DNA from 2 places in the Promicromonospora sp. CA-289599 genome. Region 1 is predicted to be linked to the other one. Evidence: riboswitches for the same ligand, from Rfam matches in the RefSeq annotation. Region 1 holds a riboswitch; the other holds the start of a gene.
What was found. A riboswitch is a leader RNA that binds a small molecule or an ion and turns the genes downstream of it on or off. The one in region 1 is predicted to bind S-adenosylmethionine.
Positions count from the first base shown of each region.

Region 2: another riboswitch for S-adenosylmethionine. It lies ahead of ACQEVI_RS12985 (aminotransferase class V-fold PLP-dependent enzyme); the one in region 1 lies ahead of metE (5-methyltetrahydropteroyltriglutamate--homocysteine S-methyltransferase).

Region 1 is NZ_JBNJNI010000001.1:5,937,829-5,944,260, reverse strand. Features, by position in the region: gene metE (5-methyltetrahydropteroyltriglutamate--homocysteine S-methyltransferase) at 27-2,423, opposite strand; SAM riboswitch class I at 2,432-2,534, opposite strand; gene ACQEVI_RS26520 (Cmx/CmrA family chloramphenicol efflux MFS transporter) at 2,732-3,889, opposite strand; gene ACQEVI_RS26515 (GNAT family N-acetyltransferase) at 4,061-4,546, opposite strand; gene ACQEVI_RS26510 (hypothetical protein) at 4,556-5,491, opposite strand; gene ACQEVI_RS26505 (RNA polymerase sigma factor) at 5,493-5,954, opposite strand; gene ACQEVI_RS26500 (D-alanyl-D-alanine carboxypeptidase family protein) at 6,129-6,432, shown strand, end outside.
Region 2 is NZ_JBNJNI010000001.1:2,925,074-2,931,505, reverse strand. Features, by position in the region: gene ACQEVI_RS12990 (amidase) at 1-401, shown strand, start outside; gene ACQEVI_RS12985 (aminotransferase class V-fold PLP-dependent enzyme) at 407-1,828, opposite strand; SAM riboswitch class IV at 1,860-1,973, opposite strand; gene ACQEVI_RS12980 (rhodanese-like domain-containing protein) at 2,319-2,768, shown strand; gene ACQEVI_RS12975 (O-succinylhomoserine sulfhydrylase) at 2,765-4,030, shown strand; gene ACQEVI_RS12970 (glycoside hydrolase family 3 N-terminal domain-containing protein) at 4,076-6,432, opposite strand, start outside.

The DNA.
Region 1 (6,432 bases):
GCGAATATCCAGCACTCAACGAGGGGTCAGAGGGTGGCGCGGACCTCTTGCGTCGCACTCACCAGGTTGCGGAGGGACTCCTTGGTCTCCGCGTAGGCGCGCGTCTTCAGGCCGCAGTCCGGGTTGACCCAGACCAGGCGCGGGTCGATCGACTTGGCGGCGAGCCGCACGAGCTCGGTCACCTCCTCGACCGACGGCACGCGCGGGCTGTGGATGTCGTAGACGCCCGGCCCGATGCCGCGCCCGTACCCGGCGTCGGCCAGCTCGGGGACGATCTCCATGCGGGACCGCGCCGCCTCGACGGAGGTCACGTCGGCGTCCAGGCCGTCGATCGCACCGATGACCTGGCCGAACTCCGAGTAGCACAGGTGCGTGTGCACCTGCGTCGCGGTGCCGGCCCCGGCGGTCGACAGCCGGAACGAGCGCACCGACCAGTCGAGGTACCCCGGGTGGTCGGCCCGGCGCAGCGGCAGCAGCTCGCGCAGCGCGGGCTCGTCCACCTGCACGACGCCGATGCCCGCCTCCTCCAGGTCCGTGACCTCGTCGCGGAGCGCCAGGGCGACCTGGTCCGCGGTGTCGCCCAGCGGCAGGTCGTCGCGCACGAACGACCAGGCCAGGATCGTGACCGGGCCCGTCAGCATGCCCTTGACGGGCTTGTCCGTCAGCGACGCCGCGTACGCGGTCCACTCGACGGTCAGGGGCGCGGGCCGGGACACGTCACCCCACAGGATCGGCGGGCGCACGCAGCGCGAGCCGTACGACTGCACCCAGCCGTGCACCGTGGTCACGAAGCCGTCGAGCTGCTCCGCGAAGTACTGCACCATGTCGTTGCGCTCGGGCTCGCCGTGCACCAGCACGTCCAGGCCCAGCTCCTCCTGGAGCGCCACGGTGCTCGCGATCTCGGCGCGCATGGCGGTCGTGTACTCGGCGTCCGACAGCTCGCCGCGCACCCAGGCCGCCCGGGTCCTGCGGATCTCCGCCGTCTGCGGGAACGAGCCGATAGTCGTGGTCGGCAGCGGCGGCAGGTCGAGCGTCGCCTGCTGGGCCGCGGCCCGCTCGGCGTACGGCGCGCGTTCGACGTCGGCGGGGGTCAGCGCCGCGGTCCGCTCCCGGACCTCCGGTACGACGACGCCGGGCGCCTGGGCGCGGGACCGTACCGCGGCCGTCGACTCGGCGAGCGCGTCGGCGACCGCCGTCCGGCCGCCGGTCAGGCCCGTCGCCAGCGTGACGACCTCGGCGACCTTCTGGTCGGCGAACGCGAGCCACGACTTCAGGCCGGCGTCGAGGCGGGGTTCGTCGGCGACGTCGTGCGGCACGTGCAGCAGCGAGGTCGAGGTGCCGACGGCGACCGCGCCCGCTCCCACTGCGGACAGGCCTTCGAGCGTGGTCAGGCGGGCGTCGAGGTCGGCGCGCCAGATGTTGTGCCCGTCGACGACGCCGGCCACGAGGGTCTTGGTCTCCAGGCCGGCGACGGGGCCGGTGGGGACGGCGCCCTTGACGACGTCGACCGCGATCGCCTCGACGTCGGTGCCGGCGAGCAGGGCGAGCCCGTCGCCCGCCTCGCTGCGCAGGTCGCCGTACGGCGCGGTGACCAGGATGGCGGGGCGCTCGGCGGTGCCGGTCGCACCGGCGGCGGGGGAGAGGCCGGTGGCGAGCCGCGCGTAGGCCCGGCGGACGGCGTCCGCCACCTCGTCGAACGGGACGTCCAGCAGGTCCGTGACCAGCGCGGGCTCGTCGAGCTGTACCCAGGGGGCGCCCGCGGCGGCCAGTGCGCGCAGCACGTCGGCGTAGGCGGCGACGACGTCGTCGAGCCGGTCGAGGGGGTGGAAGCCGTCGGGGGCCCCGTCCGCCGCCTTGCTGAGCAGCAGGAACGTCACCGGGCCCACGAGCACGGGGCGGGTCACGACCGCCTGGCCGCCGTCGGCGGGCTCGGCGAGCTCCGTGAACTGGCGCACCAGGCGGTCGTCCACGAACCCGATCGGGGTGTCCGGCCCGATCTCCGGGACCAGGTAGTGGTAGTTCGTGTCGAACCACTTGGTCATCTCGAGCGGCGGCTTGTCGCCCTCGCCGCGGGCCAGCGTGAAGTAGCCCTCCAGGGAGAGCGGGCCTTCGCTCTCGTCGGTCGAGCCCGTCGGGACCAGGTCGCGGAACCGCTCGGGCACCGCGCCCAGCAGGGCGACGGCGTCGAGCACCTGGTCGTAGAACGAGAACGAGCCGGGGACGGCGGCCGCGCCGTCCAGACCCAGTCCGGCGAGATGCCGAGCGGTGGCCAGCCGCAGGTCACGGGCCGTGGCCTCCAGCTCGTCGGCGGTGGTGCGCCCGGCCCAGAACGACTCGACGGCGCGCTTGAGCTCGCGTCGTCGGCCGATGCGCGGGTAGCCCAGGATCGTGGCGGTGGGAAGGTGCGTGAACTCGACTGCCATGCGTATCAGCTCCATCGGACCTGGCGTTAGCACCTTGCCCGAGTGTGGCGGTTCGGGGGCAGGTTGCTGCGGTGTCGTTGAGCCAGGACTCTCGACCGCTCTGGATGATTGACCTGGATCGTAAGCATGACCGCGATGCGAACGGAAAACCGTCCACCCCTCAAGACGATCGTGTCGTGGCTGGTCGGCGGCTGAAAAGTGTGCCAAGCAGATGACCATGCGGTTGCTGCCAGGCGAGGCCCCGATCTGGCAGCAGGTGCATGGTCAGATCGGCCATAGGCAGGGTCAGCGCGGCGACCGCCGACCGGTCAGCTCCGGGGAGTGGGCCGACGTCGGCTCGTCGCGGACCACAACGCCGCGGCGGCGGCGAGCGACGCGCTGACCACCAGCGGGCCCGCGAGCCCGAGCGGCCCGATGGCCAGGCCGCCGAGCAGCGGGCCGACGAGCGCGCCGAGGTTCAGCGCCACCGTCGAGAACGCGCCGCCCATCGTCGGGGCTCCGTGGGCCGCGGCCATGCCGCGCGCGATCAGCGTGCCGCCGACCGCGAACGACAGCGCGCCCAGCACCGGGGCGAGCACCCACACGGCCGACGGGCTCCCCGCGAGAACTGCCCACAGGATCCAGCCCGCGACGAGAACCGGGACGCCGATCCCGAGAACCAGGTGCCCGTGCACGTCGGCGAGGCGCCCCGCTGCCGAGACACCGGCGAAGGCCCCCAGCCCGAACAGCGCGAGCACCACCGGTACCAGCGACGAACCGAGCCCGGCACCGTCCGTGACGATCGGCGCCAGGTAGGTGAACGCGCAGAACGTCGCGCCGTTCACCAGCACCCCGAGCACGAGGTAGCGCACCAGGTCGGGGGAGCGAAGGGTGCCGAGCTCCGCCCGGAGGTCCACCCGGGCGTGCGGCCCGTGCGGACCGAGCCGCCCCGGCGTCAGCACGGCGACCGCGACCAGGGCGAGCGCGGACAGCCCGGCGATCGCCCAGAGCGCGGAGCGCCAGCCCCAGACCTCGCCGAGGAGGGCGCCGGCTGGGACACCGGCGATCAGGGCGAGCGTCGTACCGCCGAGGACCGCGGCGAGCGCCCTGGCCTGCTTGCCGGCCGGGACGATCGTCGTGACCGTCGAGAGCGCGACGGCGAGGAACCCGGCGTTGGCCAGCGCGGCCACGAACCGGCTGACGAGCAGCACGGCGAACTGGTCGGTGAGCGCGCCCGCCGCGTGGGCCGCGACGAAGACCAGCAGGCAGCCGGTCAGGGTCCACCGGGGTGGCAGGTGGCGGCCGAGCGCCGCCGTGAGCGGTGCGCCGACGACCATGCCGACCGCGAAGCCGGAGGTCAGGTAGCCGGCCCGGGCGATGGTGATGCCGAGGTCGGCGGAGATGCCGGGGACGAGCCCGGCGAGGACGAATTCCGACGTGCCTTGCGCGAAGACCGCGACGGCGAGCACGTGGAGCAGGACAGGCATGGATGCCTCCGAAGGAAGGGGGAACGGGTAGGCCTGGACGGCACTACGGGCCCTTCGGATGCGCTGGAAAGCGGCCGAGGTGTGGCTCGGCGGTCTCTACAGGGGCATCTCGGGCTACCGGAGTACCGGCAGCCCGAACCTGGATGCTTCTGGAGACCTCATGAGCCGACCCTATCGGGCCGTGTGCCGTGCGCCGGAATCGGCGCGCGCGGGCAGCGGCCGGTGCCACGCGACCTCGCGGTCCAGCTGGCCGGTCGAGCGGAACAGGCGCACCTGGTGGGCGTCGGGGAGCGCGGCGGCGAGCGCGTCCGTCGTAGTCGCCTCGAAGCCGAGCTTCTGCCAGAAGCCGCCGGAACGGCGGGAGAACAGCCAGGCCTGGCGCGCCCCGGCGTCGGCGGCCCGGTCGAGCGCGAAGCGCGCCAGGCGCAGTCCGTCCCCGGTGCCCCGGAGGTCCGGTCGGACGGCGACGCTGCGGACCAGCGCGTGCTCGCCGCCCGCCCCGAGCTCGAAGCCGGTGGTCGTGCACACGGCGCCGGCCTCGTCGCGCTCCAGCCACAGGTGCACCGCCGGCTCCGCGAGGGCGGCGACTGTCAGGTCGGCCGACCGCAGGAAGGCAGCCAGGTCGTCGAGGTCGTCAGGTGTCGCAAGGTGGAGCACGCCGGAATCCTAGCGGGAGCGGCTACCCGGGTCGGACGGCGACGGGTCGCCGTCGGTGGCCGCCGGGCTCGGGCCGCTGCTGGGGGTGGCGCACGACGTCCAGCTGAACTCGCTGTGCACCTGGTACCCCTGGCCGTCGTCGGACTTCGCCCAGGTCTCCGCGGTGTACGGGAGCCAGGTGGCCGTGTCGACGACCACGTCGATCCGTGTCAGCTCGCCGCCGAGCACCTGCTCGGCCGGGGTGTCGAACCGGATCCGGACCAGGGCCCGGCCGTCTTCCTCCTCCAGCAGGAACTCGTCGTCCAGGCGGTGGTCCCTCCCCGCGAGGCCGGGCAGGTCGAGGGCCGCGTCGACCGTCGCCAGCTGCAGCACCTCCAGCGGCCGCGTGCTCAGCGGGACCGGCTCGGGCGTCCCGGTGTCCGTCGCAGGGCGGTCGAAACGGGTCGCCGACTCCCTGCCGAGCGTCGAACGGACCTTCACGGCGCAGTCCGCGCCGGCCACCGCGGGCGCGGTGCGGTCGACCACCTCGGACGGCGTCAGCGCTCTGGTCGGCGACGGGCGCGGCTCGGGGGAGGTCGTCGGCGAGAGGCTGGTGCCGGGCGACGAGCCGGGCTGCGCGCCGGGCGCCGGCAGGTTCACGACGGTCACCACGACGGCGGCCGCTGCCGCCGCCGCGACGCCCCACACCAGTGCCCGGCCGCGGTACGCGCGGGAGCGGCCACGCCGGGGCTCGGCGTCGAGGTCGTGCAGGAGGACCACTACGCGCTCGTCGGTCGCCCAGTGGTCCTGCGCGTGCTCCTGCTCGTCCAGGTGCGCGTCGCCCTCCAGATGGTTGCCGACGCCGAGCGCGCGGGCCCGCGACTCGGCGTACACGCGCGCCAGGTCGAGCTCCGGGTCGACCCCCCGCAGGGCGCGCCGGGCGCGGGTCAGCTCTTCGTCTTCCACGTCAGGAACCTTCCTCGGTGAGCTGTTCGTAGACCGCACGCAGACGGCGTCGTGCGCGGTGCACCCGGGTGGCCGCCGTCGCCGTCGTGCAGCCGAGGACCTGGGCGACCTCCGCCGTGGACAGCTCCGCGGCGGCGAGCAGGGCGATCACCTCGCGGTCCGCGGGGCGCAGCAGGGCCAGCGCCCGGCGCAGCTCGTCCAGCTCGCCGACGAGCCGCACGCCGTCCTGACCCGCCGGGACCGGATGCGCCCGGACCCGCTCGACCAGCGCGTTGCGTCGCTGCTGGGCGCGCACCTGGTTCGCCATCACGCGGCGGGCCACCCCGAGGAGCCAGGCGCGCGGGTTGTCCGGCAGCTCGCCCTTGCGCCACGCGACGGCGAAGACCTCGGCCACCACGTCCTCCGCCTCGGCGGCAGGGAGCCGCGAGCGCGCGTACCGGTACACGGCGCTCGCGTGCGCCACGAACAGCGACTCCGTCAGGGCGGACGAGAGGTGGGCAGGCGTGTGCCTGCCCGGTTCGAGGCGCTGTGGCTCGGTGTTCGTGGCCAGGGTGGGCTCCGCAGACGAAGAGACGGACGAAGAGACGTGCTTCCGACTCAGTGTGTCCGGCAGGAGCGCCCCCATGGCACCTCGCGGATGTTGTCCACGTCACAGCCCGCCGCTGACATCGCGATCCGGACCGTGCACACCAACGCTGATGTGACCGTCTCCCGCAGCCGTGCCCGCACCTGGTTCCGTCCGGCGGGCCTCGCCCCCGTCGTCCTCGCCGCGAGCCTGCTCCTCACCGGCTGTGCTGCCGCAGACCTCGGCAAGGAAGGGGGTGGTACGAGCGGAGCGGAGCCGCAGGCCGCCGCGTCCGGCCCGGCAGCGCAGAACCCGGCAGCGCAGAACCCGGCAGACAAGTCGGCAGAGCAGCTGGCAGAGCAGCCGGCAGAAGCCC
Region 2 (6,432 bases), 3.0 Mb from region 1:
TCCGGTCGGGTCGCGAGGTGCCCGCGCGGCAGCTCGCCGAGGCGGTGCGCACGCTCACCGCCTTCGAACGGTCCCTGGTGGCCCAGGTCAGTGCGTACGACGCCGTCGTGACGCCCGCGCTCGCGCTCACGCCCCGGCCCATCGGCTGGTACGACGCCGAGGACCCCGAGCGGAACTTCGAGCAGCAGTGCCAGTACACGCCGTTCACGTCGATGCTCAACGTCGCGGGGCTGCCGGCGATCACCGTACCGACCCACTGGACCGAGGCCACCGCGGAGGCTCCCGCCGGGCTGCCGATGGGCGTGCAGATCATCGGGCGGCCGGGCGGCGAGCTCACGCTGCTGGCGCTGGCGGCCCAGCTGGAGGCGGAGCTCCCCCGCCCGCGTAAGTTCCCGCTCTGACGACCTCAGTCCTCGTCCGGGAGGCAGCCGAAGTTCTCGTCGAAGCCCAGGGCCGCCGTCGCCAGGAGACCCGCTAGGCCCGAACCCTCCGGGACGGGGCGCGGGTCGTCGGTCACGACCCAGAGTCCGTCGACGACGTCGTACCCGGCCTGCGGGCCCTCGGACACCAGGCGGCCCACCGCCGCGATCAGGCGCTCGACCTCCTCGCCGGCGGTGCCGACGCCGACCGAGGCGCGCACCGCACCGGCGTCGAACCCGAGGCGGCCGAGCAGCGGGTGCGCGCAGAACCGGCCGTCGCGCACGCCGATCCCGTGCTCGGCGGACAGGTACGCGGCCACGAGGCCCGGGTCGTAGCCCGCCACGGTGAACGTCACGACGCCTACCGGGTCGACGGCGTCGGCCCACACGCGCACGACCTCGACACGGTCGATCGCCTCGAGCCCCGACACGAGGCGACGGCGGAGCGCGTTCTCGTGCGCCGCGACGTCGGCGGGGGCGAGCGCGGCGAGCTCCTCGCACGCCGCGGCGAGCGCCACCGCACCGATGACGTTGGGCGATCCGGCCTCGTGCCTGGCGGGGCCCTCGTGCCACTCGGTGCCCGCGACGCGCACGCGCCGCACGGCACCGCCGCCGGCGAGGTAGGGCGTGCCGGCGTCGAGCCAGTCGCGGCGGCCCACCAGCGCGCCCGCGCCGAACGGGGCGTAGGTCTTGTGCCCGGAGAAGGCGAGGTAGTCGACGCCGGTGGTCTCCAGGGAGATGCGGCGGTGGGGTACGAGCTGGGCGCCGTCGAGCACCACGCGGGCGCCGAGCTCGTGGGCGATGGCGACGATCTCGTCGACCGGGAGCGACTCCCCCGTCACGTTGGAGGCGCCGGTGAGGGCGAGGAGGGCGAACGGGCGTTCCGCAGCGGCGGCGTCGCTGAGCTCCTCGCGGATCTGGTCGAGCGTCTCGGCGACCGTCGCGCCACCGGTCAGCACTGTCGCGTCCGTGCCGCGCTGCCAGGGCAGCAGGTTCGCGTGGTGCTCGACGTCGAGGACGAGCACGCGGCCGGGCTCGCCGTCGGGCTGCGCCGGGACGCAGCCCGCGAGCAGGTTCAGGGAGTCGGTGGTGTTTCGCGTGATGACCGTCAGGTCGTCCTCGCGGGCGCCCACGAACGCTCCGATGGTGCGGCGGGCGGTCTCGTAGAGCGCGGTGCTCACCTGGGAGAGGTATCCGGCGCCGCGGTGCACGCTGGCGTACAGAGGCAGCACCTGGGTGACGCGGTCGGCCACGGCCTGCAGGGCAGGCGCCGACGCGGCGACGTCGAGGTTCGCGTACGGGACCCGGCTGCCGTCCACCAGCGGGACGAGGGTCGCACCGCCGACGACGGGCCGCAGGGGTGCGACGTCGGCGACGGCGTCGTTATGGGCGAGGGTGGTTGCAGACATGACGTCCTCCAGCACAGTCCTGGGGGAGGTTCCCCCGCGCTTGCCACGCGCGGCTGCGCGCGGCCAGGTCGTCACCCGGGGCACCCCACCGCGGTAGGAGGGTTGCCGACCAGCGAGCCGGGGCTTGACGCTGGCACTCATGACCTGACGTCATCCTGTGCTGCGGCAAAATTCCTGTCAACGCTCGTCTCAGATATTGGTCTCACGATCCGGGCGCTGAAGGCGTCTGAAGAGAACAGCGCTCCTTCTCGTCCGCAGCATCGTCCACAGCTTCATCCACAGGCTTGTCCACAGTTCCATCCACACCCCGACCGCGGTCCCGACCAGGGTGCGAGACGGCATCCCACCTACCGGACGTCGTGTCGTAAGATCGCGTTCGACCATCCCGAGCGGCCGAGTGACGTGGCACGACGACGCCGCAGCAACCCAGCGTTCCCGCCCCTGGCGAGAACGGACGAGGGTGCTACCGCCACGACCGATGGAGGAGCACATGAGCGTCCCCGCGCACATCGAAGCCCACCCCGCCGACGGCTACGCCGGCGACATCACGCCCCAGCAGGCCTGGGACCTGCTCGCCGCCGACCCGGCCGCCACCCTCGTGGACGTCCGCACCGAGGGCGAGTGGCGCGCGATCGGCATCCCCGACACGGCATCCCTCGAGAGGCAGCCGGTGTTCAGCGAGTGGGTCCGGGCCGGCGGCCGCCCCAACCAGCAGTTCCTGGAGGAGCTCAAGGCCGCGGGCGTCACCGAGGGCCCGGTCGTCTTCCTGTGCCGCTCCGGCCAGCGTTCGATCGGCGCGGCACGGCTCGCCACGGCGGCCGGCATCGCGCCGTCGTACAACGTGCTGGAGGGTTTCGAGGGCGCGCCGGGAGCCGACGGCGTCCGAGACCAGCAGGGCTGGAAGGTCGCCGGGCTGCCCTGGACGGAGGGCGCCCAGTGACCGTCACCGGAGCCTTCCCGGCCGACGCGACCCCCGGCGGGTCCGGCCGCAAGCCGCTCCCCCGGAACGTCCGGCCCGCGACGCTCGCCGTGCGCGGCGGGCACCAGCGGACCGAGTTCCAGGAGACGGGCGAGGCTCTGTTCCTCACCCAGGGCTACGTCTACGACTCGGCGGCCGAGGCGGAGGCCGCGTTCGCCGGCGACCTCGACCGGTTCGTCTACTCGCGCTACGGCAACCCGACGGTCCACACGTTCGAGGAGCGTCTGCGCCTGCTGGAGGGCGCGGAGGCCTGCTACGCGACGGCGACCGGGATGTCCGCGGTGTTCACGTCGCTCGCCGCGCTCGTGCAGTCCGGATCGCGGATCGTCGCGGCCCGGGCCCTGTTCGGGTCCAGCGTCGTCATCTTCGAGGAGATCTTCAAGAAGTGGGGGGTGCGCACCGACTACGTGGACGGGCACGTGCTCGCCCAGTGGGAGGAGGCGCTCTCGACGCCTGCCGACGTCGTGTTCTTCGAGACGCCGTCCAACCCGATGCAGGACATCGTGGACGTGCGCGCCGTCGCCGACCTCGCGCACGCCGCCGGGGCGACCGTGGTGCTCGACAACGTGTTCGCCACCCCGCTGCTGCAGCGGCCGCTGGAGCTGGGCGCCGACGTCGTCGTCTACTCCGCGACCAAGCACATCGACGGGCAGGGGCGCGTGCTGGGCGGCGCGATCCTGGGCACCACCGAGTACGTGACCGGGCCCGTGCAGACGTTCATCCGCAACACCGGACCGTCGCTCTCGCCCTTCAACGCGTGGACGCTGCTCAAGGGGCTGGAGACGCTGCCCGTGCGGCTCGCGGCGCAGGGCGCGGGCGCGCTCGCCGTCGCCCACGCCCTGGAGGAACTGCCCGGGGTGGGCGCCGTGCGCTACCCGTTCCTCGACTCCCACCCGCAGGCCGAGCTGGCGCGCGCGCAGATGAGCGGCGGCGGCACGGTGGTCACGTTCGACCTCGCGGTACCGGAGGCCACTGACGCCGAGACCGCGAAGAAACGGACCTTCGGGTTCCTCGACGCGCTCCAGGTGATCGACATCTCGAACAACCTCGGGGACGCGAAGTCGCTCATCACGCATCCCGCTACGACCACGCACCGCAAGCTCGGCGCGGTGGGGCGGGCCGCCGTTGGCATCGCGGAGACTACGGTGCGGCTGTCGATCGGCCTGGAGGACACGCGGGACCTGATCTTCGACGTGGAGCAGGCGTTGGCTGTGTCGCGCTGAGTTTTTTCTGGTTCCCTTCCCCCACCCCTCGTAGGTCAGGTCGGGTCAGTCTTCGCGCGCCTCTGTGAGGAGGCGGAGGGCTTGGGCTTTTTTGCCTTCCAGGAGGGCTACGTCGGACTTGGCGATTGCGTTTGCGGCCTGCGGCGGGACGCCGTTGGCTGGGTCGAGGACCTCGTCCTGGAGGTCTCGGCGGTGGTCGTCCAGGGTCGACGTGCGGCCGCCTGTCGAGAGGCCCCAGCCGAACGGGAAGAGCGGGGCGTAGCCCTCGTCGCCGACGTTGACCACCGGGTCGTCTGCTGAGCGGGGCCAGGAGAGCGGCAGCTTGCCCGTGAAGCGGCGTTCGCCGAACAGGACGTCCGCTACGCCGGCGCCTTCTGTGCCCGGGAGCCAGGAGGCGACCAGGGCGTCGATCGAGCCGAGCTGCTCGGTGATCACCTGCGGCCTTCCCGAGACGATCAGAACCACACAGGTCCTGATCTCGGCGCAGACCTTTTCGACGATCTCTGCGTCGCCGGGCTGGAGGGACATCGACTTCTCCTCGCGGGGGATGCCTCCGTCTGCGGGGTCCCAGGCCCACTCCGGGCCGCCCACGTCGCCGAAGCCCTCGGCATACGGCGTCTCGCCCACGACGACGACGCCGACGTCGGCGCCGTCGGTCGGCGCGGACGCGTCCTCGCTGAAGGTGACGTCGTCGGCCGCGGCCTCGATGCCCTCCAGGATCGTGGTGCCCTCGGTGACGTCCCCCGAGAAGCCCTGCCAGGTGCCGGTCCAGCCGCCGGCCTGGTTGCCGAGGTCGTCGGCGTTGCGGCCGGCCACGTAGATGCTGTCGTCGTCGTCCAGCGGCAGCGCGCGCCGGCTGTTCTTGAGCAGCACCTGCGACTCCGCCACCGCCTTGCGGGCAATCGTCCGGTGCGCGGCCGAGCCGATGTCGTCCGCGTGGGACCGGTCGGCGAAGGGCTCCTCGAACAGCCCCAGCTCGAACTTGGCGGCGAGGATCCGGGACACGGCGTCGTCGATGCGCTCCGGCGTCACAGCGCCGTCCTGCGCTGCCGCCACCAGCCGGCTGTGGAACCGCTCGAACTGCGACGGCTCCATGAACATGTCCACGCCCGCGTTCACACTGGTGACGATCTGGTCGGTGGTGGGCGAGTCGGCGGCGAGCGGCGGGATCTGGTGGATGCCCTGGTAGTCGCTGATGACGAACCCGTCGAAGCCGTGGTCCCGCTTGAGCCACCCGTTGATCAGCTCGTCGTGGGCGTGCATCTTCACGGGGTTGCCGAGGCCGTCGTCGGTCCAGTCCATGCTGGAGTAGCTGGGCATGACCGAGCCGACGCCGGCCGCGATCGCCGTCGCGTAGGGCGGCAGGTCCACGGACTCGACATGCCTGCGGCTCTGCTCGGTGATGCCCTGGTCCACCGTGTACTCGCCCTCGCCGGTGCCGTACGCGGTGTCGCCGTCGGCCACGAAGTGCTTGGCCGTCGCGAGGACCGACCGGCTGCTGTCCAGGCGCGTCCCCTGGAGCCCGAGCACCGCCGCCGCGCCGAGCACGCTCGCCAGCGCCGGATGCTCCCCGAACGACTCGTAGGTCCGGCCCCAGCGATCGTCACGTACGACGCACAGGCAGGGCGCGAACGTCCACGGGATACCCGTCGCCCGGGTCTCCGTGGCGACCATGCGCTCGGCCCTTGCGACGAGCAGCGGGTCGCGCGTGGCGCCGAGCCCGATGTTGTGGGGCAGGATCGTCGCGCCGGCCAGGTTGCCGTGCCCGTGCACCGAGTCGACGCCGTAGAGCAGCGGGATCTGCAGGCGGGTGGCGAGCGCACGCTCCTGGAAGCCGTCTATCGCGTCGGCCCAGCCCTCCGGTGTGTTGTCCGCGGGCGTGGAGCCACCGCCGCTGAGGATCGAGCCCAGGCCGAGCTCCGTGATCACCGCCGGGGAGCCGGCCACGTTGCCGCGCTCGGCCTGCGTCATCTGCCCGGCCTTCTCCTTGAGCGTCATCCGGCTCACGAGGTCGGCGACGCGCTCCTCGACGGGCAGGCGCTCGTTCAGGTAGGGCAGGCCGTGCGCGCGGACGACGACGGTGGGGTCGGTAGTGACCTCCGCGTCGCTCGACGCCAACGCCAGGGGGACGGTCTCCGCCGTCTCACCCGCCTCGGACTCCCTCGTCCGGATGGTGATCGTACGTTCCGTGCCCGACTGCGTACCCGCCGCGAACTCGAGGGTGCCCGAACCTGCCTCGTAGTCCACGTCGGCGGTGGCGGTGCCGGAACCCGTGCGCCAGTCGACGCTGACCGGCTCGGCGAGGACCGCGCCGTCTGCCCGGACGGTGACGGTGACGGTCGCGGTGTCGCCGTCCTCCACGAAGACGACGGGTCCCGCACTCACGACCACCTCGGCGTTCG